2 regions of the Gordonia oleivorans genome follow, and region 1 is predicted to be linked to the other one. Evidence: riboswitches for the same ligand, from Rfam matches in the RefSeq annotation. Region 1 holds a riboswitch; the other holds the start of a gene.
The links. Region 1 has a riboswitch for thiamine pyrophosphate ahead of thiC (phosphomethylpyrimidine synthase ThiC). Riboswitches for the same ligand answer to the same signal wherever they lie in the genome.
Positions count from the first base shown of each region.

Region 1 (14,854 bases):
ACTGGCCGGCCGGCCGCAATGCGGGTATCGGCAGGTGCCATCCAACTCGATGATCTTCTCCCGCAACCAGGCTGGTATCCGGTAGGTGAGTGCACCTTTCGGTGGGGTGAGGTATCCGCCGTGCCCGGTGGGGTCGATCGGGGTTGCGGGGATCGGGTTGTCGGGGCGGCGCCACGCTGCGGGTAGCCGCTGCAACGTGGTGGCGGTGGTGCCGGTGTGGGGTACCTCGAGTCCGGGGAACTCGACGACGGTGACCAGCCCGGACCTGATGAGCGCGGCAGCGTGAGCATCGTCAATGACCCCGTAGCGTTCCAGCCGGGCTTCGCGCTCGCCGACGGGGTCGACGACGAGTTCCAGGGCCAGTTGCGGATCGACGTCAGCGTCTGACGACTCACCCTCATCGTCGGTGTCGGTGTCATCAGAGGTGTCGGACTCGGGGAACTCGAGTTGTGCGGCGAGTTCGGCGTCGACATCGTCGGGCAGCCCGACGGCGGGGTCGAGGTCGGCGGGTTCCTCCGGCAAGGGGATGGCCTTGGGGCAGTCGTCCCGACCGCATTGGCAGGATAGGCGTCCGCCAGGCAGTCCTTGGATATCGGCGAACGCCGCGACCTGCTGCTGACCCCGACGACGCGGGTCGCGGGCGCAGATACGTTCGCTGAGCAGCTGCGCGATCCGCGCGGCAAGGTGGGCTCCCATCTCCCCGGGGGCGTAGACGGAGATGCTGCAGTGCCCGTTGGTATCCCGGCGGACTCGCACACTCTGGTCGCGTTCGGCGGCTTCTTCGCGTCGGTCGGCGGCGCCGTCGGGATCCAGGGCAATCACCATCTCGACGACCTGCTCCCGCAGGGTCGGATCGGCCTGGTTGTATGCGGCGATCTCCAGGGCGCGGGTTTCGGCGAAGGCGCGGACATCATCGTCGTCGAGGATGGCGATCTCGTCGGCGATGATGCGGATACGTTCCAGGCAGTGATCGCCATCGAGGAAGGCGGCGGTGACGGTGGGTAGTTTCGACAGCAGGAAGCTGAACATCATCCATGCTTTGGCTTGTGCGACCGAGATTCCCAGTGCGGTAGACACTTTGCCGGTGGCGGCCTTGTCGGGGCCGTCGTCGACGTGGCGGTTGATCTGGGTATCCGACATCAGCATGTCGAGGAACACGGTCTGCCCGATCCGCGCGGCTGACAGCACCTTTCGCGCGATGACCTGTCGTTCCTGGCGTTGCAGGGAGCGGGCCAGGGCGGTGGCCGCTTCGCCGGGGAGGTGATCGATCATGGCTGCGTCGTCGGCGGTCATCGACAACTCCGGAGCTGCGGTCGTGGCATCAATGATGTTGGCGGCCATGATGTTCACCCCCTCTGCTCGGTCGGATCAACTGAACTGTCACAAGTGTATCGAGGGGGTACGACATAACTTATCGGCACGGGACCGGTTGGGTATGAATGGCATCGACATCCACAGGATTGGGTTCTGTTGGCGGTAACCCGGTTTCGCTGTCGTCTTGCGGAGGTGGTCTCGATACGCGACGAGCTCGCTTCGCTCGCGCGGCGCACTCGACCAGCGGGGGTTACCCACCGCTGGCCTAGTGGGGCGGAGCTTGCGGAGCCCGTATCCGCCGGGCCGAGCTTATCGAGGTCGAGGCCACTTCGGTGAGTGGAAGCTGGTGCTTACGCGACGCTTTCGCCTTGCGGGGTGGTCTCGATACGCGACGAGCTCGCTTCGCTCGCGCGGCGCACTCGACCAGCGGGCGTTACCCACCGCTGGCCGAGTAGGCGAGGAGCGATAGCGACGAGCCGTATCGAGGCCACCTTGGTGGGTGGAAGCTGGGCCTACTCCTCCGCCGCCCGTGCGAGCGCCGGCTTGAGCAGGTCGAGGACGTAGACGGTGGCGTTGGGTGAGGGTTCGTTGAGCCCGGTCACCTGCACCGTGTCCATCAACGTGACCGCACCGGCTTTCACCGAGTCGAGATTCTGGTATCCGGGAAGTCCGGGCAGTCGCTTACGCAGGTCGTCGTTCTGGACACCCATGACGAGGAGGTCGGAGTTGAGCCACGGGATGTTCTCCGCGCTGATCTGGAACCGCGGCTCACCGGTCTTCTGCGACTGCGCGATCAGCCGTGGTGCCATCACCAGGCCGAGCGATGTGAACAGCTGTCCGGCACCGTCATTGGGGTCGCCGAGCACGGAGAACTGGTCGGTGCCGTAGAGGTAGGCGAAGGTGTAGGTCTTGCCCTTGATGGCGGGATACTCGTCGGCCAGCGCCTTGATCTTCGCGTCGACGCCGGCGATGATCTCCTTCGCCTTGTCCGGCTGATGCAGGATCGTTCCCATCAGGGTCACCATGTCCTGCCACGGATCCACTTGTGCGCCACTGATCTTGTCGATCGTCGGCGCGATGTCGGTGAGTTTGTCGAACACGCCGCTCATCGAAGCGAAGCCGGGTGCGACGATGAGATCCGGCTCGAGTTTCGCGACATTGGCGACGACGTCGTCGTTGGGATTGAGTGCCGTGGAGTCGGCGAGTTTGTTGCCGAACCACGGCGGGTTCTGGCCGCCCTGCGCTTGGATCGTGTCGTAGTACCCGACGGGTGTCACCCCGAACGACAGCAGTACGTCCGTCCACTGCCCGCCGAGTGTGACGATGCGCTTCGGGGTCTCCGGGATGGTGATCGACCGGCCGTCGGGCAGGTTGATCTGCACTGTGCCACCGGCACTTTCATCGTCGGACGACGAGCACCCGGCGACACCGACGAGGACGACCGCGGCGAGCATCAGCGCCAGGAGGGCGCGCAGCCTGGTCATGCTCAGGCGACCGAGCACGGGACCATGGCGTACGCGGCGATCACACAGACGCTCTCATTCGAGAGTTTCCACTTGCCGTCGAGCCAGAACCACTTCATCGGCTTGTACCGAGATCCGTAGCCCGGCACCGACATCTGCAGTTGCGCATTCATCGTGGTGCCGTTGACGGTGACCGGTCCGATGATCTGGTAGGTGAAACCGGAGTTCGGGTAGGACGCCAGCAACCGCGAGACGGTGTCGACGGAGATGAGCGCCTGGTTACCGCCCTGCAGTTCCGAGGCGCGACCCGCACGCGGCGCACTGGTGTTCATGACGGTCTTGACCTTGGTGGTCAGCTGGCCCGGGGTGAGCGCCGCCGGCGCGGCAGCCGCCTGCTGCTGTGTCGGCTGGGCGCCTGCTGCGGGCGCACCCGTCGCGGCCGGGGCGCCGGCCGCGGGAGCTCCGGTGGCGGGCGCTGCTGCCGCCGGTGCACCACCGGGCGCTCCGGCCTCGGGCACCTGTTCGGTGGGTGCCGCGGCCGGTGCCTGTCCGGCGGGAGTCTGTGCGGCCGGTGCCTGCCCGGCGGCCGGGGACGACCCGGCCGGCGCGGCACCGAGCGCCTGCGTGTTCGCGGCGCCGCCGAGGTTCACCACGGTCGGCTGGGCTGCGGTGTTGCTGCCACCATTGTCGCCGTCGGCGATGAGCAGGCCGACGACGCCGATCGTGACGATGAGTGCGGAGATGATCGCGGCCACACCTGCCGAGGCCAGCACCGTCGGCCAACTCACGCCGCCGCCGGAGTCCGAGCCCGAGTCCGCGGAAGCGTCGGCCGCGGCCGGCTGGTCGACGGCGTACTGCTCGGTCGGGTAGTCGTCGGCCGGGTACGCGGACCCGTAGGCCTCGTCGTAGGGGGCATCTGCCCCACCCGCCGCCCCGCCGACAGCGTCGTTACCGGCCGATCCCTGTGTCATGTCGTACTCCCGTCATACCCGGAGTCCACCCCCGGAACCCCGCTGAAGGAGAGGCTAACCTGTCTGTTCGCGATTCCCAACCCGCTGTTGCCCAGACCGAACCCCGAACAATCAGGACGGATCGGCCTCCGGGCGCCAGTAGGCCTGCGCCTTCACACCCTTCTTGCCGAGGCCGAAGTCCTCGCGCAGCACCCCGGCGACGGCTCGAGTGCTGGTGGAATCCAAGGCAACCCAACCGAATTGGCCGGCCGACGGGGTCGCCGCGGCGCGCACCGCGTCGACGAGGGCGGCACCGTCACGCTCGCGGCGAACCCAATGCAGGGTGTCCTGTGGCCGCAGCCGGATCGGCAGATCCTTGTCGTCATCGTGGGCGAATTCGAACCAGATCGTGGCCGCCACCTCCGGCGACGACGACGCGCTCAGCGCGTCGAGCAACGAATTGATCGCCGGCAGCGAGGCCGGATCACCCGCGATGAGCCACCCCGTGGGAGCCGGCTCCGGGATGGCGAATTTCGATCCCATGAACGTGGCACCGATCGTGGTCCCCGGCTGCGCGGCCTGTGCCCAGCGGGCCGCCGCACCGTCGTGGATGGCGAACTCGATGAAGAAGGTGTCGGCCGCGGCGTCCGCGTCGGCGAGGGTGTAGCCGCGCTGATGCGCCTTCCCGTTCGACTCGAACCACAATCGAACCCACATCGTCGGATGGATCGGACGATCGGCGAGCAGACCGCCGCCAGTGAATCCGACCCGGATGTAGTGATCGGTGACCACCTCGTTGCTGGTGACGGTGAACTCGTAGTCGTCGGCGCGGAGCAGCTTCAGGATCGCTCCCTGGATACCCCTCGACGGCGCCTTGTGCTGGGTCTCGGCCATGCCGGACATCCCTTTCCTCGACGGCGGTTTGAGGTCAGGGTAGCCTAAGTCAAAATCGGCGAGTCGCCGCGAGTGAGCCCACCAGGGCTTTTACACCGGCGCCAACGGCACAACTACACCGGTGCCAACGGCACGACACCGGGATGATGGTCCAGGAAATCCTTGGTGAAGGTACACACCGGACGCACCCGCGCCCCCTGGTCGCGAATGTAGGCGAGCGCACCCCGCGTCAATCGGGTGCCGAGGCCGTGCCCGGTGTACTCGTCGTACAGAACGGTGTGCAGCACCGTCACCGTCCGTTGCCCGTCGACGTCGTCGATCGAGTAGCCCAGAACTCCGACGAGGTCACCGGCTACCCACAGTTCGAATCGCTCCCGCTCGGGGTTGTGCACCACCTGCGAGATCTGCTGAAGAATCGACTGCGCCGTCTGCGGCGGGCGGTGCCGGTGTTTGCGTTGCATGTGTCCATATCCCTTATGCCGTCGTCCGGTGAACGACGAACCCAGCCGACCGGCGCCCCTTCCGGTCGGCGAACCACTCCCTGTGATCCCGGTCACACACTACATTACGGTTCCGTAGGTGGGTGACGTGAACGCATCGGCCTGTGGACGAATCCGTTACGGTTCGGCCACCGCGGACACGCATCCGCGAAACGTTTCCGGCCCCCTGCCACCGACACCATCCTCCGGTCCATCGGCGCCACACCACCCGATGTCGATCGGATGAACCCCGACCCGCGTATGCTCGTCCCTGCACGACGACGATGCACATCGTCGGTGCACAACTTCACACGCGGGGGCTCCCACGTACCGGGGGCTGAGATGGCGACGGGCGGTCGCCGACCGCCCGAACCTGTCCGGGTAATGCCGGCGTAGGGAGACTACAGACCATGGGCACACCTGTATCCGGTGACCGCACACGCACCACCGACACCGTCGACGGCTCGATCCTGACCACCGGCCCGATCCAGGGCAGCACCAAGCACTACCTCGAGGTGGACGGCCTGCGCGTCGGCCAACGCCGCATCCACCTCACCAACGGCGAACATCTCGACGTCTACGACACCTCGGGCCCCTACACCGACGACGCCGCCGTCATCGACGTCGAGCAGGGTCTGCCACCGACCCGCGATTCCTGGACGCGGCCCGCTCCGGTCGATGGCGCCTCGACCCAATTGGCCTGGGCGCGTGCGGGAATTGTCACCGACGAGATGCGGTTCATCGCCGCCCGCGAGGATGTCGACGTCGAACTCGTGCGCCGTGAGGTCGCCGCAGGACGGGCGGTGATCCCGGTCAACCATCGACACCCCGAGTCGGAACCGATGATCATCGGTAAGGCCTTCGCGGTGAAAGTCAATGCCAACATCGGCAATTCCGCCGTCACCAGCTCCATCGCCGAGGAAGTGGAGAAGATGGTGTGGGCCACGCGGTGGGGTGCCGACACCATCATGGACCTCTCCACCGGCTCCGACATCCACATGACCCGCGAATGGATTCTGCGCAACTCGCCGGTTCCCGTCGGCACCGTGCCGATCTACCAGGCACTGGAGAAGGTGAAGGGGGACCCGACCAGGTTGACGTGGGAGATCTACCGCGACACCGTGATCGAGCAGGCCGAGCAGGGCGTGGACTACATGACCGTGCACGCCGGGGTGCTGCTCCGATACGTGCCACTGACCGCACGCCGGGTCACCGGCATCGTCTCGCGCGGTGGATCGATCATGGCCGCATGGTGCCTCGCCCATCACGAGGAGTCGTTCCTGTACACCCACTTCGACGAGCTGTGCGAGATCTTCCGGCGCTACGACATCACCTTCTCCCTCGGCGACGGACTGCGTCCGGGCTCGATCGCCGACGCCAACGACGAGGCCCAGTTCGCCGAACTGCGGACCCTCGGGGAACTCACCACGATCGCGAAATCCCATGGCGTGCAGGTGATGATCGAGGGTCCCGGCCACGTGCCGATGCACAAGATCGCCGAGAACGTGCGGCTGGAGGAGGAACTGTGCGAGGAGGCGCCGTTCTACACCCTCGGCCCACTGGCCACCGACATCGCGCCCGCCTACGACCACATCACCTCGGCGATCGGTGCGGCGATGATCGCCCAGGCCGGCACCGCCATGCTGTGTTATGTCACGCCGAAGGAACACCTGGGCCTGCCCAACCGTGACGACGTCAAGGTCGGCGTCATCACCTACAAGATCGCCGCGCACTCCGCCGATCTGGCCAAGGGGCATCCGCGCGCGCAGGAACGCGACGACGCACTGTCCAAGGCGCGCTTCGAGTTCCGCTGGAACGACCAGTTCAACTTGGCACTCGACCCGGACACCGCACGCGAGTACCACGACGAGACCCTGCCCGCCGAACCGGCCAAGACCGCCCACTTCTGCTCCATGTGTGGCCCCAAGTTCTGCTCGATGCGGATCTCGGCCGACGTCCGCGCCTACGCCGAGGAGAACAATCTGGTGACCGCCGAGGACATCGACCGCAAGATCGCCGCCGAAATGGCGGCCAAGTCAGCGGAATTCGCCGACGCGGGCGGACGTATCTACCTTCCCATCGAGGCGGGTAGCACGCCGTGAGCCTCTCCCTGCTGCCCACCGCCCCACCGGGGGTCACGCCGACGCGGGTGATGACCGTCGCCGGTTCGGATTCCGGTGGCGGCGCGGGCATTCAGGCCGATCTGCGCACCTTCGCACTGCTGGGCCTGCATGGATGCGTCGCCGTCACCGCGGTGACCGTGCAGAACTCGTTGGGCGTCACCGGGTTCCAGGAGATCGACCCGGGTATCGTTGCCGCCCAGATGCACTCGGTGGTCTCCGACATCGGTGTGTCGGCGGTCAAGACCGGGATGCTCGCCTCGGCGCCGATCATCGACGCCGTGGTGACCGCATGCACCGAACTCGGCATCGGACGCGACGCGCCCGTCCCCCTGGTGGTCGATCCGGTGAGCGCATCGATGCACGGCGATGCCCTGCTGGCCACCGAGGCCCTGGACACGTTGCGCACCAAGCTGTTTCCGCTGGCAACCCTGGTGACCCCGAACCTCGACGAGGTACGATTGCTGACCGGGATCGACGTCGTCGACGACGCCACCCAGCGTGACGCGGCACGCGCCCTGTACGCACTCGGCCCGCGCTGGGTGCTGGTCAAGGGCGGACACCTGCGGACCAGCGCGCAGAGCCCCGATCTCCTGTTCGACGGTGAACGGTTCCTCGAGTTCACCCATGAACGCATCGACACCGGCCACGATCACGGCGCCGGCGACACCCTCGCGGCCGCGACGGTATGTGCTCTCGCACATGGCCGGTCGGTGCCGGATGCGGTCGGATTCGCCAAGGACTGGGTGACGCGCGGGCTCGCGGCCGCCTATCCCCTCGGCGCGGGCCACGGGCCGGTCAATCCGCTGTGGCGGGTCGGTGCGGCCCCAGACGGTGCCGCTACCGACGGTGCGGCTACCGACGGTGAGACAGCACGTTGACCACGTTGCCGTCGGCGTCGCGGAAGAAGAAACGCCGCACACCCCACTCCTCGTCGCAGAGCGGGTGGACGATCTCCACACCGTCGGCGAGCGCCTGCGCGTAGGCGGCGTCGACGTCGGGTACCTGCAGTGACGCCACCGGATTCACCGGCGCGGTCGCGTCGGCGGTCATCAGCGAGAACTGTGGTGCCGCACCGCCGGTGGCATCCGAATTGCCCAGCGTCGCAATCCATCCGTGATTCATCAGGACGTCGAGTCCCAGCAACGAGGTGTACATCCTCACGGCCTCGTCGAGGTCGTCGACCGTCAGGATCGGTACCGCGCGCACGAGTTCCATTTCCACGAGGGTAGGGCATGCCACGACCGGCGGCCGGAGAACGACGTAGCGTGGAGCCATGACCTGGACCTACCTGATGGACATGGACGGTGTCCTCATCCGTGAGGACCACCTGATCCCCGGTGCCGATGCGCTCATCGCCGAACTCCGTGACGGCGGCATCCCGTTCACCGTGCTCACCAACAATTCGATCCGCACGCCCCGTGACCTGCGCGCCCGACTCCTGCGCATCGGCCTCGACATCCCCGAGGACGCCATCTGGACCTCCGCGTTGGCCACCGCGCGATTCCTCGACACCCAACGTCCCGGCGGTAGCGCGTACGTCGTCGGCGAATCCGGCCTGACGACGGCTCTGCACGACATCGGTTACGTCATCACCGATGTCGACCCGGACTACGTCGTCCTCGGGGAGACCCGGACCTATTCGTTCGAGGCCATCACCACCGCGATCCGCCTGGTGGAGCGCGGCGCGCGGTTCATCGCCACCAATCCCGACGCGACCGGGCCGTCGACGCAGGGCCCGCTGCCCGCGACGGGTGCGGTCGCCGCGTTGATCACGCGTGCCACCGGGCGGGACCCCTACTACGTCGGCAAACCGAATCCGCTGATGATGCGCTCCGCCCTGCGCAAGATGGGCGCGCATTCCGAACACACCCTGATGATCGGCGACCGGATGGACACCGACGTCATCTCCGGACTCGAGGCGGGACTGCAGACATTGCTTGTGCTGTCCGGGATCTCGACCATCCAATCGGTGGAACTGTTCCCCTACCGGCCCACGCGGGTGATCGACTCGGTGGCAGATCTCGTCGGGCACACCACCAATCCGTTCGGCGGCGAACCCGACAGCCTCTGAGGCCTGAGTCCGGCCCGACAAACGCCGACCGCCCACCCGGTGAATCCGGATGGGCGGTCGAGGAGTCGCGACGACTCGAAGAATCTCAGTGAGCGAGCGCCTTCGCCTTGAGTGCCTCGTACTCGTCGGCATTGATCGCGCCGGAATCCAGAAGCGACTTGGCGTCGGCGATCTGCTGCGCGGGTGAGGTCCCGGCGACCGACTGGATGTACTTGTCGGATTCCTTCTTGTACTCGGCCGCCGCCGCCTGCGAACGCTCGGCCATGCCCTGGCCCTTGGCCAGCAGGTACACCAGCGCGGTCAGGTACGGAAGGATGATCAGGAAGATCACCCAGATCGCCTTCGAGAAACCGGACGCCTTATGGTCGCGGAAGAGGTCGGCGATGATGTACCAGAGAACCACCAGGTACGCGACGAACGCGAAGATGATGATCATCGACCACAGGAAGTTCCAGAACGAATCCCACACGGGAGTGCTCCTTCAGAAATAGTGATACGACCAGTTTTCTGGCCGGAATCAGCATTGCACATGTCTGCCGATTCTTGGCGGGACGAGGTGCTCTTTTCGTGCCAACATCTCGCCGCGCCCGTCGACGGGCACAATTGACGTCGTGAATCTCGAACTCGGGCTCGACACCTTCGGTGATGTCACCGTCGACGACGACGGTGCGCCGATCACCGCGGCACAGTCGATACGCAATCTCCTTGATCAGGCCGTCCTCGCCGACGAGGTCGGCGTCGACTTCCTCGGCGTCGGCGAGCATCACCGCGACGACTACGCGGTATCCGCGCCCGAGGTGGTGCTGGGTGCCGTCGCGGCCCGCACCACCCGGATGCGGCTGGGCTCGGCGGTCACCGTCCTGTCCTCCGACGACCCGGTCCGCGTGTTCGAGCGGTTCTCCACCGTCGACGCCCTGTCGTCCGGTCGGGCCGAGGTGATTCTGGGGCGCGGCTCGTTCACCGAATCCTTTCCGCTGTTCGGGTACGACCTCGAACAGTACGAGGAGCTCTTCTCCGACAAACTCGAGTTGTTCTCCCACCTGCGCACCGGTAACCCGGTCACCTGGTCGGGCACCACCCGCGGCCCGCTGAGCAACCAGATCGTGTATCCGCAGTTGGAGAATCCGCCGCTGCCGACCTGGATCGCGGTCGGCGGTAGCCCCGAATCGGTGGTGCGCGCCGCGCGGCACGGACTGCCGCTGATGCTCGCGATCATCGGCGGCGACCCGCTGCGGTTCGCACCGTATGTCGACCTGTACCGCCGCGCACTCGACCAACTCGGCAAACCGACGGACCTGCCGGTGGGTGTGCACTCCCCCGGCCACGTCGCCGACACCGATGAGCAGGCCCGCGACCAACTGTGGCCGCACTACCGTGCCTATGTGTCGCGGATCGGCGCCGAGCGTGGCTGGCCGCCACCGACGCGCATCGAGTTCGAACGATCCACCGGACCGGGCGGCTCACTCTACGTGGGCTCACCGGAGACGGTGGCCGGCAAGATCGCCACCACCGCCCGCGCGCTCGGTCTCTCCCGTTTCGACATGAAGTACTCCCACGGCACACTGCCGCACCGCGCGTTGGTTCGTAGCGTGGAACTGTATGGCACGCAGGTCATTCCGCGGGTACGGGAGTTGCTCAGCGACGACTGAGGGTCAGCAGGAAGTCGCCGTGCGGGTCGGTCCAGCTGGTGACGTGCGCCAGTCCGGCGTCGGCGAGTTCGGCGTCCAGGGTGGCCGGATCGAACTTGGTACTGATCTCGGTGAGGATCTCCGCGCCGGCCGGCAGTACCCATTCCCGTTGCAGCACCGCGAAATACGCCCGGACGTCCCGCCGGGCCCGCAGCCACATCTCGATGCGGTGCCGGGCCGGATTCCACCGTGCGATGTGGTCGAAGTCGTCGGCGTAGAGTCCCGTCGCGGCCAGCCCGGTACGGAGCACCTCGATCATGTTGCGGTTGAAATCCGCTGTGACACCGGCCTTGTCGTTGTAGGCGGCGACCAGACGCCCGGTGTCCTTGATGAGGTCGGCACCGAGCAGGAAGTGGTCGCCGACGGCGAGCGACGCCGCGAGCCCGTCGAAGAAGGCGCGCCGCGCGTCGTCGTCGAAGTTGCCGATGGTACCGCCGAGGAACACGACCAGTCGGTTCCCCGGCGAACCCGGAAGTAGCAGTTCGGATTCGGTGAAGTCGGCCTCGGTGGGTTCGATCGCGATGCCCGGGTAGTCGCGCGCCAGGATCGTCGACGACTCGGCCAGCATCTCGGCACTGACATCCACCGGCACGTAGGTGACATCAACACCCGCGGCGGCCCGCGCGGCGAGCGCATCGAGCAGTAGACGCGTCTTGGTGGAGGTGCCGGAGCCGAGTTCGACCATGGTGGTGGCGTTCGACGTGGCGACGATGTCGTCGGCGTGGGCTCGCAGGATCGCCGTCTCCCGACGTGTCGGGTAATACTCGGGCACGCGGGTGATCTCGTCGAACAGCCGGCTGCCGCGTTCGTCGTAGAGCCACTTCGTCGGCAGCACAGGCGGATCGAGCCACAGGCCGGCCAGCGCGTCGGCGGCCAGCGGTGCCACGACGTCAACGGTCACCGCGCCAACCTCAGACCGGCGAACACCCACCGCGACGGGGCCGGGAAGAAGTTCCGGTACGTCAGACGTTCGTGCCCGCGCGGGGTGATCGCGCTGGCTCCCCGCAGGACGTGCTGATCGGACATGAACTTGCCGTTGTACTCCCCGACCGCACCATTGGCGGGCACGAAACCCGGGTAGGGCAGGTACGCGCTCGCGGTCCACTCCCAGACGTCGCCGATCATCGCCGCCCCGGCCACGCCCGGGTGGCATCGGTCCGGGTCGAGGAGCTCACCCCGTTGCGACCCGAGCGCGCAAGCGGCTGCCTCCCATTCGAATTCGGTCGGCAGTCGGGCTCCGGACCACCGGGCGAAGGCATCCGCCTCATAGAAGGACACGTGCATCACGGGTTCGTCGAGTTCAATGCGTCGTCGCCCGGACAGCGTGAAGGTGGTCCATTCGCCGTCGTCGAATCGCCAGTAGCCCGGTGCGTCCCAGCCGTGTTGACGGATCGTGGCCCACCCGTCGGACAGCCAGAACTCGTGGCGCCGATAACCGTCGTCGGCCATGAATTCCAGCCAGTCGGCGTTGGTGACGGCACGTTCGGCAATCTCGAAGTCCTCCAGGAACACTCGATGCCGCGGACCCTCGTTGTCGTAGGAGAAGCCCACTCCCGGCGCCGCACCGATCTCGGTGATGCCGCCGGAGACCGACCGCCAGGTGGTCCGGCCGGTGGATGTGTGCGTGTCCGGGTCCCGGTCGACGTACACCGGTCCGGGTGAGAGCGGGATCGTGGAGAACAGGTGCTTGATGTCCATCAGGAGCAATTCCTGATGCTGCTGTTCGTGATTGCAGCCCAGTTCGAGCAGATCGAGGGCGTCGTCGTCGAGGGCGCCGCGGGTGAGGACGTCCTCCATCGCACCGTCGACGTAATTGCGGTAGTGCGTGATGTCCTCGACGCCGGGTCGGGTCACGAGTCCGCGGTCGGGGCGTGGATGTCGTTCGCCGACCGCCTCGTAGTAGCTATTGAACAGGTAGCGGTAGGTTTCGTCGTACACGGTGTAGGACGGATCGCGCCGCAGGACGAACTCCTCGAAGAACCAGGTGACATGCGCGCGATGCCATTTCGCCGGACTGGCCTCGGTCATCGACTGCGGTGTCTGATCTTCTGCGGACAGTCGCGCCGACAGCACGTCGGTCAGCTCCCGGACCTCTCGAAAGCGTTGCGCCGGTGACTGATCGGCGTGGGTACCGTCTGGGCTGGTGGAGATGCGTTCGGTAATGCTCACTGGAGTACCTCCCGTGGCGTGTGGACCCCGGGCTCTCCCGAGTCGTCGTAGTCCATCGTTCCTACGACGCGTGGAACTGTCAACGCGCCCAGATCACGCGTATTCCGTTCGGCACCGGCGCCGGACGTCCCGCTCGCCGTGTCGTGCCGCGATCACAACGCGAAACGACCGGTCCCACACGGAATTCCTCCGTGTCGGACCGGTCGCGTGGCGAGGTGCCGCAAGAACGGTTGCCCGGTAACGACTCTCGCATTCCGGACATGGCGGCATGAGGCCAGCCCCAGGTCAGGCCTCGTCGCCGACGACGTGCACCGCCGCCTCCTCCGCGCTGGCGCCGGCGCCGTCGATACCGCAATCGGAGGCGACGGCCTCGGATTCGGTGTCCACACCGTCACCCCGATCGGGTGCGAGCAGGCGGCCGGCCCGACGCTCGCCCACCTGATCGGCACCCTCGGCGAATTCGTCGTCGGAGTCCGATTCGTGTGACTGCCAGTCCCGCTTCTCGTCGGCGACGATGTCGTCGAGCGGGTCGGTCGCACCGATGTCGGGCTCTTCCTCGGCGAGCTTCTGATCGAGCGTCTCCCCGTCACGCATCTCCTGGGCCGTCAGTCCGTGGACCGCCCCTTTGGGCGCGTAGTCGGGCGGCGAGAAGCCTTCGTCGAGGACGTCGTCCACTCCTCGATCGTCGAGGGTGTCCTCGGGCTGCAGCTGATCGTCGGGATCGAGGCTGTACTCGCCGTCGGAGCCTTCAGGGGTGCTGTCGTTGTCGTATCCGCTCACACTTCCCACGATGCCAGGCCGCACCGCGCGTGGCCAGTATCCCCAGGTAATTGGGGTATTTCTGCCCAAAATCCGGCCGTCGACGCCCGTCTGCGGCCGGTACATGTTTGTGAAACAGATCACTTTCTGCTGCCATGTCGGCGACAATCGAGTCGTGATCGAGGAAATGCAGGACGAAGCCCGGTCCTTGCTCTCGGCCGGTGAGTACGGACATGCGCTGGCCGAGTTCTCGGTCCTGCGCGAGATCCGATCACGCCGCGAGGGACCGTACTCGCCGATGTACCTGTCCAACCTGCACGATTCGGTGCGCTGCATGTCGCATCTGCACCTGTGGGCCGACGCGACGCCTCTGTGCCGCGAACTGCACGGCAAGTACGTCCGGACCCACGGTCGCGGCGAGGCGGACACCGTCGACGTCGCCAAACACTGGGCGTGGGCGCTGGTCCACCTCGACGACTACCCGCCCGCGGTGCGGCTGTATCTGCTGACCGCAGATGCGCTGTGGGATGTGGACCGCGATCAGGCGCACCGGCTGCTCGGTGCGGCGTTGACTCACCGACACGGCCTCGAGCCCGAAACCCTGGTGACGCCCGGCGAGATCGACGGCGTCGGACTTCGTCACGCCGACGACGTGCTGGCCGACCTCACATCGCTGCGCACCCACCTTCCCGACGGCGCCGAACTCGACCGCACGGCATTCGACCGCACCAGTATTGATGGGTTGGTGGCGTAGCCTCGCCCGGCCCGACCGGTCAGCGACGCCGTTGCTGCCGACGGATGTCGACGCTCTGCCTGCTGAAGTAGGCGCGTGAGCGCCGGTTCCATAGCAGGTAGTACATGAAAACGTTGATCGCGATGACAATCACGGCGATGACGATCACGATCACAATGGCGGCTTCCACCTGTCCTCCTTGATCACGCGT
Region 1 covers NZ_JBDZDI010000007.1:130,013-144,866, forward strand. The annotation lists gene ABLE92_RS13230 (HNH endonuclease signature motif containing protein) at 1-1,341, opposite strand, end outside; gene ABLE92_RS13235 (ABC transporter substrate-binding protein) at 1,827-2,798, opposite strand; gene ABLE92_RS13240 (MTB12 C-terminal domain-containing protein) at 2,801-3,748, opposite strand; gene ABLE92_RS13245 (siderophore-interacting protein) at 3,860-4,621, opposite strand; gene ABLE92_RS13250 (GNAT family N-acetyltransferase) at 4,735-5,082, opposite strand; TPP riboswitch at 5,404-5,516, shown strand; gene thiC (phosphomethylpyrimidine synthase ThiC) at 5,511-7,202, shown strand; gene thiD (bifunctional hydroxymethylpyrimidine kinase/phosphomethylpyrimidine kinase) at 7,253-8,101, shown strand; gene ABLE92_RS13265 (VOC family protein) at 8,076-8,438, opposite strand; gene ABLE92_RS13270 (HAD-IIA family hydrolase) at 8,497-9,294, shown strand; gene ABLE92_RS13275 (SHOCT domain-containing protein) at 9,380-9,763, opposite strand; gene ABLE92_RS13280 (LLM class flavin-dependent oxidoreductase) at 9,906-10,943, shown strand; gene egtD (L-histidine N(alpha)-methyltransferase) at 10,930-11,883, opposite strand; gene egtB (ergothioneine biosynthesis protein EgtB) at 11,880-13,151, opposite strand; gene ABLE92_RS13295 (DUF5709 domain-containing protein) at 13,437-13,931, opposite strand; gene ABLE92_RS13300 (hypothetical protein) at 14,086-14,664, shown strand; gene ABLE92_RS13305 (hypothetical protein) at 14,684-14,833, opposite strand; gene ABLE92_RS13310 (hypothetical protein) at 14,847-14,854, opposite strand, start outside.

Region 2 (14,854 bases), on a different contig from region 1:
CCCGGTCGTCTGGACCGATCAGGCGCGGCGTCAACCGGTGCCGTCGCCCGTCAACCGTCCGACATCCGAGCGAATCGATGAACGTCGGCGCGACGTGCGTGACACGTCGTCGGGTGGCGGCGGCCGCGTCGGATGGATTCTCCTGCTTGTGGTGTTCTGGCCGTACCTGGTGCTCGAGGCGATCGTCACCGTCCTCGTCCACGGTGCGTTCTACGTCATCTCCGGTGTGCTCAGTGTGCTGTGCACACCGTTTGTGCTGCTCGCCCGCTGGACGGGACTGGCCCCCTGGCGGATCGATGTGTGGATCGACGGCACTCTCGTCGACAAACAGTTCGTGCGTGGCCGTGCCGCGTCCTCGGCGCGGATGAGCGACATCGCACGATCACTCACCGACGAGTGCTTCCGCACGACCGCGGTCGCCGAGCCGCAGCATGCCCAGGGCTCGTGACCCGGGGATTACGCCGAGGCCGACTCGGGTGATGTCGTGGGGGACACCGCCCTCACGTCGCCCTCAGCCGACGGTGACCACTGGTTCCACCGTCCCGCAACACCGTCGCGGCGCATGTCCAGATAGCGGAACAGCAACGCGCAGAACACCGCGATCATCAGCAGCGACCAGCCCCAGGTGACCTTGTTGTACTCGAGTTGCCGGCCGAAGCCGTCCCATCGGGTCGACAGGAAACTGTCGAGGGTGAAGCAGCCGTACACGCCGAGCCAGGCGGGCCAGTTACGCATCGCGGAACCGGGGATCAGCACCGTCATCAGCAGCGGGAACAGCAGCATCGAGTAGTAACCCTGGCCGAGGGACCCGACCAGGAACGTCGTGCACAACAGCACTCCCGACGACGTGGTCATCCACAGCAGTTCGTTGGTGTGCCGGTAGTAGCGGTAGAGGAACCACAGCGAGAAGATCGCCATCAGCGTGAACGCGATGCGCAGGACGATGATCAGCCAGTCGGCCACACCGAAGTACGCGCCGTTGCCGGAAATCGAGCTGTTGTAGTAGTCGCGGGTCGAACCCAGATACGGGACCGTGTGGGAGAGGAACGACTTGGGGTCGGCCGACACCGGCCACGCCAGAATCGTGAGCAGCACGGGAATGCCGATGGCACCCACGAATATCCGCCACTGACGAGTCAGCAGGGGAAGCAGCAACAGCGGCGCGAGGACCGGTTTGACCGCCAGCGTCAGGCCGATGGGCACACCGGCCCACCAGTCATGGTTACGCAGCATCAAGATCATGAACGCGAGCATGCCGAGCAGGACGAAGCCGTTGAAGTTGGTGAAGATCAGCGTGTGCGCGACGGTCTCGGTGCTGAAGAAGAAGAACAGCACCGTCGGCATCACCCAGGTGTTCACGCCATACCCGAACAGGCGCGTGATCAGGTAGGCGCACGCGATCAGCGCGATCACGCTGACGGCGATGAACAGCCAACGGGAGCGCTCGGGATCGATGACCGCGATCGGCGACATCAGCAGCGTGCCCGACGGCGGATACAGATAGTGCGGGTCGACGGTGTCGAGGTTCTCCGCGTACACCGGCCGATGGTTGAGAAAGGCCAACGCGGCGTTGTAGACCGGTTTGAAATCGTCGGTCCGGTCGCCGTTGACGCCCAGGATCACCGAGCGCTGGAAGATCATCAGCACGCTCAGCGGCCAGAGCACCAGCGGCACGATGCGTTGCGCGGGCATCTGCGGGTAGAGATACCTGTCGAGAATTGCCACCCGCGAACCGTACTACGTACCGCACCCGGAATACGATCAGCCCCGCGCGGGCACCCCGCCGCGGTGACCGGGGTGGATCTCGTTGACGGCCGTCAGCTGGGGCACCCACGGTCGGCGGGACCGGTGAGCGGGTACTTCTCGACGTACTCGGCGACGAGGTCGGCGACGCAGGTGCTGCGCGACACCGCCGAATACCCCAATCCGGCCCAGCTGACGGTCACCGGCTGGGCCTGGGCTCGGGCGAAGATGGGGTCGAGTGCCGCGGCGCCGGTGCCGCCGTTGATCGGGTCTCCGGGGTTGTCGAGGATCAGCGGCACCACCGGGAAGCTGTTGGGCGGGTTGACCGCCTCGGCCGGTGCCCAGCCGTTGCACCGCATCAACGACAGCGCGGTGTCGGTGCCGGTCAGCGGATTCTGTTTGGTCCAGGTCGTGATGAGGCCGTTGATCTCGTTCTGGCTGACGGGGCCGCTGACGTCGTTGCATTCGGCGACGATCTGTCCATCGGTCAGACGCAGTGCCTCCGACCGCGTGGCCAGATCACGGAGTGCGCCGACGTCACCACGGTTGGCTGCGGCGATGGCGGTGGCGACGCCGCCGATCCCGTCGGCGGTGCCGGGTGCCAGCGCGATCCCGGTGGTGATCGCGGCGAGCGCCTGGGCATCGGACAGCCCGCCGAGGTCGCCGGTGCGGCCCTTCGCCAGGACCGAGGCGATGGTGTCCGCGCCGTCGGAGCCGAGCGCGCAGGCCGACCCGAGCGCCGCGCACCGTTGTGCGAACGTGGTGAGGGCGGCCTGGACACCGGTGGCCTGCGCGGCGCCGGTGTCGCGGGCGTTGGCGCCGAACGGAACGGGGGTGTCGAGGATCATCCGGCCGGTACGGCCGCCGTACAGGGAGGTGTAGGCGATCACCACGTCGGACCCCTCGCCGAGCCCGATGAGACCGAGCTGGGGGACATCCCAGGCCTTGCGCAGGGTCTCGAGGTCGGAGGCGGCGCCGGCGACGCCGAAGGCCAATTGGTCGGGGGACAGGGTCTCGGTGCAGCCGTCGGACGCCGACGAGGCGGCGGTGGCCAGCGTGGCGATGCGGCGGTCGGTGGTGGCGCCCGGGGTGAGACCGTTGTCGGCCATGGTGTCGCGTTCGGTGCGGGTCAGGCAGTCCAACGCGGTGCTGCGGGGGATCCCGCGGCGATCGATGGCAACGATCGGATGCTTGTCGACGAGCGAACGTCCCGGACCGGATGCGAGCAGCATCAACGCCCGCGACGACGGCATGTCGACGCCGGAGGTCAGGACGAGCGGTGCGGCATCGGCGGGGGTGGCGCCGGTGGTGATGCGGGTGGCGGCGACGGTGAGTCCCGAATTGGACTGGTCGGGATCGATGGGCGAGGTGTACTTCGCGCAGTCGACCGTCACACCCGACGGCACGGTCACCGCATAGGCGTCGGCGATCGCGGGTCCGCACGCCGACCACGAGAGTTCCTTCGCCGGCTTCTGCAGGGTGGGGACGGGCGGAGGTGCACTCGAGGTGGCCGGCGCCGCGCCACCTTCTCCGCCACCCGGAACGAGATCCGGTCCCGGGTTGGGGCCGACGGCGCAACCGGCGACGCCGAGAACGACGACCGTCGCCGCCATCAGCTGCCAACGCGCTCGACGCCACATCCCGCGCCGGCCCATCTCGGCTCGCCGGGGTGACGAGGCCGGTCGTGAATGTGCGTCGCCACCTGAACCCATGACGGCGAGCCTAGTCATCTCCGCACACCTGCTTGGTCACCGATCAGTTCGCGCGCGTCCAGCGGGTGTAGAGGAAGCCGTCGTCGTCGCCGAGGATGTGGTGTGGACGCATCGTCGGCGGCGTGTCGACGGGCGCGGGTCCGTGCGCGATGCGTGCGGCGTCGCCGGCGGCGAGGGTCGGGCTGATGGTGAGGCACAGTTCGTCGAGGAGGTCGTCGGCGATGATCGACCCGAGCAGGCTCGGACCGCCTTCGCAGAGGACCCGCAACAGCCCCCGCTCGGCGAGATGGGCGAGGACGCGGCCGAACTCGACCTTCTCGGTTCCGCAGTCGACGAGGGTCGCGCCGGCGTCCATCAAGGCCCGGCGGCGGTCGGCCGGTGAGTCCGCGCAGGTCAGGACGGTGGTCGCCGCGTGGGACAGCGGCGGGTAGTCGGGCCGGATCGACAGGGAGTTGCTGATCAGGACCAATTCCGGTGCCGGCGATTGGCCGAGGTCGCTGCGTGCCGCCGCGAAGGCCTCGTCGGGTTCGGGCTGGTGATAGTTCTCGGCGGTCGCGGTACCGGCCCCGACCACCACGACATCCGCCAGGCCCCGCAGGGTCCGGAAGATCGCGCGGTCGATGTCGGACCCCAACCCGCCGGACTTGCCGTCGACCGACGACGCCCCGTCGATCGAGGCGACCATATTCGCGCGGACCACCGGGCGGGTGAGGTCGTCGGGGTAGGGGTAGTGGTTGCTCAGGACGCGCAATCGGGCTGCGTCGTCGAGTTCATCGGATGTGACCTGGGTCGCTTTATGCTGATAGAGCATTATTCCTCGTGGTCGGCACTGACTAGGCTTGCGGTCCATGGTGGCACGTCTGTCCGACCGGAACCCGGTGGTCCCTCCCGAGCAGTTGATCGAGGAGATGGTCCCGCCGTCCACATTCGACGACGTGAGCTTCGACAGCTACATCCCCGATCCCAACGAGCCGTCCCAGGCGCAGGCCGTCGCCAAGGCCCGCGCCTTCGTCGAACGGGCCCGCTCGGCACGCGGCGGCAAGAAGGGACTCTTCTCGCGGAAGAAGGAGCCGCAGGGGATCGGCCTGTACCTCGACGGTGGCTTCGGTGTCGGCAAGACTCACCTGCTCGCGTCGATCTACCACGCGATGCCCGCACCGAAATCGTTCGCCACCTTCGTCGAACTGACCCACCTCGTCGGCGCGTTGGGCTTCATGAACGCCGTCGAGCGACTGTCCGAGCAGAACGTGCTGTGCATCGACGAGTTCGAACTCGACGATCCGGGCGACACCATGATCGTGTCGCGGCTGCTCACCGAGCTCACCGCCAAGGGCGTGTCCATCGCCGCCACCTCGAACACCCTGCCCGGACAGCTCGGCGAGGGCCGCTTCGCCGCGCAGGACTTCCTGCGGGAGATCAAGAAGCTCTCCGCCATCTTCGAGACCATCCGCGTCGACGGTCCCGACTACCGGCACCGCGACCTGCCGCCGGCCCCGGACCCCAAGACCGACGCCGAGCTGACCGAGCTCGCCGAGTCGACGCCGAATGCGACGCTCGACAACTTCGACGACCTCTGCGCGCACCTGGCCAAGCTGCATCCGTCGAAGTACAAGGATCTTGTCGAGGGCGTCTCGCTGGTCTGCATCTCCGACGTGCATCCGGCGTCGGATCAGTCGGTGGCGCTGCGCATCGTCGTTCTTGCCGACCGTCTCTACGACGCCAACATCCCGGTCACCGTGTCCGGCAGCAAACTCGACGAGATCTTCACCGAGGAGATGCTGCACGGCGGCTACCGCAAGAAGTACCTGCGTGCCACCTCGCGCCTGCTCGCGTTGTCGCGGTTCGCGGAGTCGTCTGTCTGACCGACCCTGATTTTCGGTCGCAGGGCTAGTGTTGTCAGGCCGAGGGTGATCTGACGAGGGGGCGTCGCCGTCAACGAATACGAACTGTCCGAAGCGGATTCGGCGGCCTTGGCCAATGCGATCTTCTCGCCATGGACCGTCGACGAGATGGATATCAGCCAGTACGGATCACTGGCGAAGGCGTTGGACAAGTTGGGTCCGGAACCCGAGTGGGATAGGGCGGTCTTCACTGCGGTGTTCGACGAGGATCGGGTCAGCAGGGGTCTTGATCTCTGCACTGGTCGAGGCCGCATCGGGTGGCAGCTCAGTCGGCGACGAGTGCCGGACAGAGTGTGGGAAATCGCGGCTTCGATCCACTCATCACTGATGGCCGTCGACCCAGTGGTGGTTGTCGTCATCGCCGAGAAGCATCCGGAGATCCCACTCGGGCCGCGAACCATCCGAGCGATGACGAGCATCGGCCAAGGCGCGTGCTTCTGGACCACGCACGGGGAACCAGAACGTCGTGAGCGGCTTGCGATGCTGTTCGGAGAGCTGGTCGACCTCAATGATGACTGGCGAACTGTGCTCCCCGAAGACGAGATCTTGTACGGTCGCGTGATCCGTGTGGAAGGTACACCGTGTGACGGAAAGGGAACACCGGTCGCGCTACCGCCGAGCCACGGCGGCCTGGGGCCTGACCGATACATCGCCGTCGAACGTGCTCCATTGGTCACCGGAGATCTGGCGATTGTTCCCGAAGGTGTCGATTCACCAACCGCGGTGCGGGTGCGCATCGACCAGCTTCGCGTGCGTCAATCGCCGCCGGAAGTTCGCGTCGGAGCGTTCCGCCAGCCGGTCGCAGGAACCTGGCGGCTCGTGCGTGTCGGTCACATCGAGTTGGAGTACGACGAAGATGCCGACATTTCTGCATGGCTTGACGGTCGTGCGGACCCGTCTGCAACTCTGCTGCCTCGGTACTCGGCAAGACCGACAGACGTCGATCTTCGAATTGAGCTGACGATACGCCCGGACGGGTCGTTCTACGAACTCACCGACGGCCGGGTGGATGCAGAGGCCCTCGCGTACTCGGGTGAAGACTATTGCCTGGGAAGTGTCTTCCACGGCTACGTGTTCGTCCATGACGGACGCGACTACCTGCGTTCTCCCGATGAGGGCTGCGATTGGGGGTCGGTCGGACGGAATATGTATCCCGACATCGTCGAAGAACTCATCCTCGGTCCCGACAACACCCTGACCCGAGTGCAGAACGTGGTGGATGACGGTATGTACCGGATTCGCGTCACTCTCGAGTACCGGCGTTTCGGTGAGCCGGGAGCCGAGCACGCGTCCAAGTAGTTCGGCGCGCGGTAGGCACAGATTTCCCTTCTTGTTCCATGTGTCATTGACCACAGGCCCCGGACCTGACTAGCATTGATCACAGGTCGTGTGTGACGAGCGGGGATGGAGTCGAAGACGTTGGCGGACAATGGCGTTGGCTCCTCGGGTGGTGATCTCGCAGCGGCCGACGACTTCTACGACCGACCCACCGTCATCGAACTGCTGGGCGCTGTGCGTGGGTTCCTGACCGGTCCGGTGATGGCCGAGACCTCCGGTTCCACCCGCTTTCACGCGCGGGTCGCCGCCAACGTGTTGGCCATCGTCGAGCGACAACTCGCCGCCGACCCCGAGGCCATCGACGACTTCCACGCCGCACTGTCCGAACTCGGTGTCGCCGACGCCGCCGGGCTGGTCGACGGCATCCGCGACGGCACCCTGGCCGACGACGCCCGTGTCCATGCGTTGCTGACCGCGTCGGTGGAAGCCAAACTCCGCGTGGACAATCCGACGCTGATCGAGAAGAGCTGATCGAGAAGAAGTGAACGGGGACGACAGATGACCTTCGAGGTACCCGAACACGTCCGGCCGCTGCGCGATCGCGTGTACGAGTTCATGGTCGAGTTGGTGGAACCGGCCGAACCGGAACTCGATGCCGGCGGACCCGACGCCGAGAAGATCATGGCGGAGTTGCGCGCCGAGGCCAAACGCCGCGACCTCTGGGCGTTGGGACATCCCACCGAGATCGGCGGTGGGGGATTGCCGTTCCTGGACTACGTGTACGTCAACGAGGTACAGGGTCGCAGTGAGTACGGTCAGCTCGCCCTGGGCACCTGGACGCTGCAGGACTCGATCATGCTGAACCGCCACGCCTCCCCTCGCTGGCGTAATGCGTATCTGGAACCGCTTGTGCGGGGCGAGATCTCGCCGAGCTTCGGGATGACCGAACCGGACGTGGCCGGCTCGGATCCGACCGGCATGCAGACCGCGGCGGTACTCGACGGCGACGAGTGGGTGATCACCGGCCGCAAGTGGTTCACCACCGGTGCCGCACAAGCCGCCTACACCACGGTGATGTGCCGGACCGAATCCGACGCCCCGCCCCACCGCGCGTTCTCGATGATCATCGTGCCCACCGACAACCCCGGGTACCGGATCGTCCGCGACACGCCGGTCCTCGGCTTCGGCGGACACCATTTCGAGGTGGCCTACGACGACGTGCGGGTGCCCGCGGAAAACCTTCTGGGGCAACGAGGCAATGGCTTCGTCATCGCACAGGAACGTTTGGGTCCGGGACGGATCTTCCACGCCATGCGGTGGCTCGGGCAGGCGCAGCGGGCCTTCGACCTGATGTGCAACCGGCTGATCGGGCGCACCGCCTTCGGCGAACCCCTCGCCGACAAGCAGCTGATGCAGCAACATGTCTTCGAGTCCTACAACGAGATCCAGGCCGCCCGACTCCTGACGCTCAAGGCGGCCGAACGCATCGACGCCGGAGATCAGGCGCGGGTGGAGATCGGCGCGATCAAGGTGTACGGGGCACGGATGCTGCACAACGTGATCGACCGGGCCGTGCAGGTCCACGGTGCCGCCGGCCTCACCGACGACACCCCGCTCGGCAAGATGTATCGCAACGCGCGTTCGGCCCGCATCTACGACGGCCCCGACGAGGTGCACATCTCGACCGTCGGCCGTCGGATTCTGAAGGAATACCGCAACGGCGGCAACTGGGAATTCGGTACGCGCTGAACAGGTCTCGAGATCGGTCGGGGTGATTGGACCGACTCGACGCCGCGTTCACACGTGCGCGCCGAGCAGGTTCAGCAACTCCCACTCGTTCTCGCTGACGCGGCGACCGATGGCGGCCAGTTCCACCGACATGGTGGCTCCGGACAGGTGGCGCTGTGCCTGGTGCACGCAGATCAGGCCCCATCGCAGCGTGCCGTACACCTGCCACCAGAACACCGCGTCACGGTCGACGGTCGCTCCGCTCCCGGCCTCGTAGGCACCGACGAATTCGTCGAGATCACATAATCCGCCGACCACTCCGGCGCCGCCGAATCGCCACGCCTTCACACACATCCAGCCCAGATCCTCCAGCGGATCACCGACGTGCGCGAGTTCCCAATCGAGTACCGCGGCCAGTCCGTCGTCGTCGACGATGATGTTGCCGACCCGGTAATCACCGTGCACCAGTGCGCGTCCCGACTCTTGCGGGCGTCGGTTGGCCAGCCAGGCGAGAGCGAATTCGAACGTGGGTAGCGGGCGGTCGATGGAATCCAGTTCCCGCTGCCAGGACTCGAGCGGATCCTCGTCGGGCAGACCCGGAATCGTATCGGGGTCGATGCGGTGCAGGCGGGCCAGGCTGTGCCCCAGTTGCGCACCCAGCCGCGTCCGCGCCGATGCGAATCGCTCGTCGCGCAGTATCTTTCGGGGGATGGTCTCGCCGTCGACGCGATTCATGACGACGAAGTCGCCGCCGATGTCGGGGTGATCCTCTCCTGCGGCGAGGACGGTCGGCGACGCCACGCCGGCGGCGCCCGCGGCGCGCATCAGCGCAGCCTCACGGAGGAGTGACGAATCCTCGCGCGCACCAGGGAGATCGAGCCGCAGGATGAGCGGGTGCGCCCGATCGTCAATTGTGGCGGTGAACGCCCACGTCTGCCGGGAGGCGCCGGCGGGAACGCGCGTGAGGTCGGTGACGGTGACGTCGCCCGCGCCGTGGACATCTGTCAGGACGTCGACGAGTCCCGACGAAATGCGTTCGGCCGGTTCGGATTGACGGGAGTCGGTCGGCGTCATGGGTGCAGTCTACGGGGCCGTCGGCGCATATCGTGGCGGATTCACCCCCGCAGGGGTACCCGAAAACCCGGGTGGATACGGGGGTTTACCCGGTGCCGGCTCCGACCCGACATTCGTAGTCTCGGTGTCACCGCGAACTCGTCATCTCGAGTTCTCCTGATACGGAAGGATACTCATGTCCGCCACGAAGTTCGTCACCGGGCGGTACACGGTGATCGCGCTGACCTGCGTCGCGGTCGCCGTGATGGCGCCCGCGCCGTATGTCGGCTCCCGGATGAGCGAGTTGGCGGCGAGCGACACCGGCCTGGCCGCGCATTACGCGACGCAGCCACAATGGGTGATCACCGTCCTCTACATCCACATGGTCACTGCCGGTGTCGCATTAGGGATCGGTCCGCTGCAGTTCTCCACCTACATCCGGTCGCGGTGGCTGAGGGGACATCGCGTCGTCGGGCGGGTCTACGTCCTCGCGGTCCTCCCGGCCGGGGTCTCCGGTCTCATCGTGTCCGCCTTCAGCGCCGCGGGTCTGGCGGGTCTCTTCGGTTTCGGCACGTTGGCGTTGCTGTGGCTGACATTCACGGCGCGTGGCACGCTGTGGGCATTCCGCGGCGACATCGCGCGCCATCAGGCCTGGATGATCCGGGGGTTCGCGATGACATATGCCGCTGTCACGTTGCGGGCCTGGCAGATGGTGCTGATGGGCGTGATCGAGGCGTCCGGCGGCTCCGGCGACGTGTTCGCACGCGCGTACGCCCCGGTGCCGTTCCTGTGCTGGATTCCGAATCTGATTGTCGCCGAGTACCTGATCTCACGGCGGGGGCTCCCGGGATTGCGGTATGTGGTGCCGCGCCCGACGGCTGCGGCCGTCGCGTCGCCGGTGTCTCAGACGAGTGGCAGCGTCATCACGTAGTCGTGTTCGACGCTGCCGCCGAGGTCGAAGGTCTTCACACCCGCGCGAGCGAACCCGAACTTGCCGTAGAAGCGTTGCGCCCGAACGTTTTCCTGGTTGACGCCGAGCCAGACGACGGCGCTGCCGCGTGCTCGTGCCCGATCGATCGACGCCCGCATCAGCAGGTGCGACGGGGGATCGGTACGCGATCGGCCATGGTGGTCGGGGAGCACGTACATCTTCGAGATCTCCGAGCAGGGGCGCTCGGTGACCACCGCCCCGACGTCCGGATCCGTCGGAGCTCGATGATGGACGAGCGCATAGCCGAGGAGACCGCCGTCCGTGGTGCGCGCGGCGAGGACATCGGAGTCCGGAGAGGTGACGTGGCCGGCGAAGGCGGCAGCGGACAGGTTCGCATCGATGAAGCCGACGATGTCGTCCGGTCGGGCGTGGGGCGGACATGCGAGCGGGAACGTGGCCGCCGCGACGTCGGCGAGTGCCGGGGCCGACGCAGGATCGGTGATCACGTCGACGGTGATGGACGGCGCCGTCATGCCAGGGGCCTCGCTTCGCGCAGATAACCCCTCGCGTGACGAACGACGCGAGGGGATCGGGGATGGGGACTACTTCTTGCCGCAGGTGCAGTTCTCGCCGCATTTGCAGTCGGGGCCGCAGGTGCAGTCGGGGTTGTCGCAGGCCGGGGCGTTCACATTGCTGATCATGCATACAACGTTACGACGACGGTGATCGAAAGGACACCGTCATTGGTCCCGAGTTGGCGTGACCACCGCCGATTCCGAGGGATCGCCCGCCTCCCGGCGAGCCCGGGTGGCCCGCGCGTCGCGTGCGACGGCGTTGCCGATGACCTGACCACCACTGGTGAGCAGGGCACGTCGCCAGGGGAGAACCCCCTCGATCTCGATCTGGATCGACATCGACAGGATCGTCCGGATCAGGACGATCATTCCCAGGATGGCGGCGTCGGTGATGGACGGCTTGGAGGTGATGGTCCGGATGAGGTCGGCGGCCACCAGGATCTCCAGCCCGAGCAGGATGGCGCCGCCGAGGGTGGTGCGCAGCACGGCGAAGGCGGCCGCGCCGCCTTCCTTGCGGACCAGCGACCGTGCGCTCAGCACGGCGGCCGTGGCGAATCCGACGATCATTGCTGCGGCCCCGATGGCCTCGAACGCCACCGCGATGTCGGAGAACGTCTCCTCGATGGTCATGCGGGCACCTTACCCAGACCAGGCTCGCCTGGTGCTGACTCGGTCACCGGCGGAGCAGCAGGTGGATGTGGGGAAAGCGATTATCGTTGTCGGGGCGGCTGATGAGGCGCCATGCCTCGGTGAAGCCGGCGGTGGTGGCGTCCTCGGCCAACGCATCCGGATGCCAGCGCCACGCCCGGGCGACGGCGTGGTCGAACTCGTGCACACCGGGGTCGTCACTGCTCTGCAGAGCGAGCAGCACGGTGGCTCCGGATGGCAGCCGCCGATGCCAGCTGCACAGCACCGCGCGAACGTCGTCCGGCGGCAGATGAATCAGGCTGAAGCGTGCGATGAGGCCGGTGACGTCGGCGAGATCGACGTCGCGCAACCACGCGTCACCGACGTCGAACGAAATGCCCGGGTAGGCCCGGCGGGCGTGTGTCAGCATCTGCTCGCTCGGATCGACTCCGCGGACGTCGAAGCCGCGACCCCGCAGGTCGGCGGCGACATGCCCTGTCCCACAACCCACGTCGACGATCCGCGCGCCGGGGCCGGGCAACTCGTCGGCGAACATTGCGACGGCGTGTCGTTCGAGCGGCGAGGTGTAGGCGGTGGGGAAGCGTTGCGCGTAGACGTCGGCGAGTGCGTCGTATCCGGGTTGGGCCCGATCTTCCGAAGTGGTCATGTCTGATCGGGGTGCCGTCAGTCCTTCACAAGTCCGCCGTCGACCACCAGGTTCTGTCCGGTGACCGCCCGCGACCAGGGTGAGAGGAAGAACAGGACGGCGTCGGCGAATTCGGCAGGTGTGGTCACCGACCGCAGCGGCGTCGTGGCCGCAATCGCGTCGAACACCTCCGCCGGCGTGGCCGAACTGGCGTCCGTGGTGCGCAGCAACCCGCCCGAGACCATGTTCACCGTGATGCTGTCGGGGCCGAGATCGGCCGACAGGGTTCGGGTGAGCGCCAGCAGCGCAGCCTTGGCGGCGGTGTAATCGTGATAGGGGACAACGGGATTCTGCACCAGGTTGGTGCCGATGTTGACGATGCGGCCACCGCCGACGGCGCGCATTCCCGGCAGTGCGGCCTGGGTGGTGTTCAGGGCTCCGCCGACGATGCCGCGGAACTGCGCGTCGAGTTCGTCGACGGTCAGTTCGTCGGCATGGGGCCGGGCGTCCCCGTTGAAGGAGTAGTCGGGCAGCGCGTTGTTGATCACCGCGGTGACGGGATGCCCGAAATGTGTTGCGGCGCGCTCGATCATCGAGTCGACGGCTGCACGGTCGGTGACGTCGGCGGGAAGGGCGATGGCGTTGTCACCGAGTGCGGCCGCGAGTTCGGTGGCAGCGTCGGCGCTGCGTCGGTAGTTGATGACCACCCGTGCGCCCTGCGCGGCGACCGCTTGGACGATGTGCGTGCCGAGTCCCCGGCCTCCGCCGGTGACGAGGACGACGTGTTCGGAAAACGGCGATGCCACAGGCATTCTCAGACCATCCCTTCGCCAGTACTAACTGGAGCAGGTTCGACGGGTGTGCTCTCAGCCGGCCGGTCGCCGGCACCCCGTGTCGATGGTCATCGAATCGTATTGCCGCGCCGGATGCAAGCACGCCGCGGCGGTCGACTCAGTTCGCCGTGCGATCGGGGGACAGCGCGGCGAGTAGGAGGAGGAGAACCTCAGACGCCGACGAGGCGACGCGATTCGATCCGTGCGACGGCGGCACGGAGTTCCTCGTCGCGGATGTCGAGGTCGTCGACGCGGCGGGTGATGGGAAGCAGGTCGGTGATCACCTCGGCTCCACTGACGGCAACATCGTGGGTGGTCACCCATTCGAGGGTGTACTGCAAGGCGGCGCGGTCCATGGTCATCACTGATCTCGGGTAGCGGGTGGGCTGGGATCTTCTCGGGTCGTGCGTGCCCGGATGTGGCACGTGCGACCCAGCAAGAAACCCACTGCGATGAGTGGGTTTCTCTCGTGCGCGATACAAGGATTGAACTTGTGACCTCTTCCGTGTCAGGGAAGCGCTCTCCCACTGAGCTAATCGCGCGGGCTATGAAATTGTGACCGAGCGGATGACGGGATTCGAACCCGCGACCCTCACCTTGGCAAGGTGATGCGCTACCAGCTGCGCTACATCCGCATGACGGCACGCGTGAAACGCTCACGACGTGCTGCGCAACCATATTCGATGCCGTGGTGATAATCCAAATGCGCAGGCACCGGCATCACGGTCGGACTCGCGGCAATGAAAAAACCCGCCGATTCAGGCGGGTTCTCGTGGTGCGCGATACAAGGATTGAACTTGTGACCTCTTCCGTGTCAGGGAAGCGCTCTCCCACTGAGCTAATCGCGCGGGCTATGAAATTGGCGTGGAAATGACCCTCTTGGAGGTGGCGACGGGAATCGAACCCGTGTGCACGGCTTTGCAGGCCGTTGCCTCACCACTCGGCCACACCACCAGAGGCGAGCTTGCTCGCACCGAGCGGATGACGGGATTCGAACCCGCGACCCTCACCTTGGCAAGGTGATGCGCTACCAGCTGCGCTACATCCGCATGCCCCGCGAGCGATCTTGTGGACCATTGTGCTCGCGATGCGGGACAGAACATTATCCGAACGTTACGGAGATGCCAAATCGCCTGGTCAAACAGTCGAGGGGAGTATGTCCGTGGAGCGGGGGCAGCGTTGTCGGAGTGGTTGATGGGGCTCGGGGGACCTCAGGTGCGGCGCGATCAGGGGAGCCGGTCATGCCGGTGTCCATGCAACAGTCGTGGGCGTCTGCCTCTCGAGGCGATTTGGGTAACCCGGGAGTGTGCGTGTACTGTTCCTGCTCGTGCACCGACGCCGTTGAGGGTCGGAACACGGTCCCGTGGCTCAGTGGAAGAGCGTCCCGTTCACACCGGGGAGGTCGCTGGTTCGATCCCAGCCGGGACCACCGCAATCGGGTGGTCGGCATTCGCCAGGCGCCACCGAAAACCGCAGATCGCTCGTCTTCTGAGCGCTGTGACACTCTCCGCGGTACGGGGCATACGTCGCAGAGCCATAGGCGGGCACCGGACTCGTGGGCCGATGAGCCGCTCGATACTCGTCCCGGGGACCCGGTATTCAGTACTCCGACACCGACAACATCGTCATCGGGCTCATCGTCGAGCAGATCACCGGCGGAATCCATGACGCCGCGCTCGCGGACGAGGTCTACCGCCCAGTCGGTCTGGGCCCGACCTCGATCACCTTGCCGGAAACCTACATTCGCGGATACACCGACGCCGGCGAGCCCGACGACGTCACCAAGTACTCTCAGTCCCACCGGTGCGTCGGCGTCGGGAGGCATGC
Region 2 covers NZ_JBDZDI010000002.1:403,749-418,602, forward strand. The annotation lists gene ABLE92_RS05250 (hypothetical protein) at 1-448, shown strand, start outside; gene ABLE92_RS05255 (glycosyltransferase family 87 protein) at 457-1,725, opposite strand; gene ABLE92_RS05260 (alpha/beta hydrolase) at 1,818-3,383, opposite strand; gene ABLE92_RS05265 (pyrimidine reductase family protein) at 3,499-4,266, opposite strand; gene zapE (cell division protein ZapE) at 4,304-5,317, shown strand; gene ABLE92_RS05275 (hypothetical protein) at 5,426-6,655, shown strand; gene ABLE92_RS05280 (DUF6285 domain-containing protein) at 6,761-7,165, shown strand; gene ABLE92_RS05285 (acyl-CoA dehydrogenase family protein) at 7,193-8,383, shown strand; gene ABLE92_RS05290 (phosphotransferase family protein) at 8,432-9,436, opposite strand; gene ABLE92_RS05295 (DUF2306 domain-containing protein) at 9,612-10,346, shown strand; gene ABLE92_RS05300 (GNAT family N-acetyltransferase) at 10,319-10,879, opposite strand; gene ABLE92_RS05305 (DUF1622 domain-containing protein) at 11,087-11,551, opposite strand; gene ABLE92_RS05310 (class I SAM-dependent DNA methyltransferase) at 11,595-12,215, opposite strand; gene ABLE92_RS05315 (3-oxoacyl-ACP reductase) at 12,233-13,006, opposite strand; TPP riboswitch at 13,000-13,096, opposite strand; gene ABLE92_RS05320 (hypothetical protein) at 13,198-13,392, opposite strand; tRNA gene ABLE92_RS05325 (tRNA-Val) at 13,498-13,569, opposite strand; tRNA gene ABLE92_RS05330 (tRNA-Gly) at 13,590-13,662, opposite strand; tRNA gene ABLE92_RS05335 (tRNA-Val) at 13,801-13,875, opposite strand; tRNA gene ABLE92_RS05340 (tRNA-Cys) at 13,908-13,981, opposite strand; tRNA gene ABLE92_RS05345 (tRNA-Gly) at 14,004-14,076, opposite strand; tRNA gene ABLE92_RS05350 (tRNA-Val) at 14,385-14,456, shown strand.
Region 2: another riboswitch for thiamine pyrophosphate. It lies ahead of ABLE92_RS05315 (3-oxoacyl-ACP reductase); the one in region 1 lies ahead of thiC (phosphomethylpyrimidine synthase ThiC).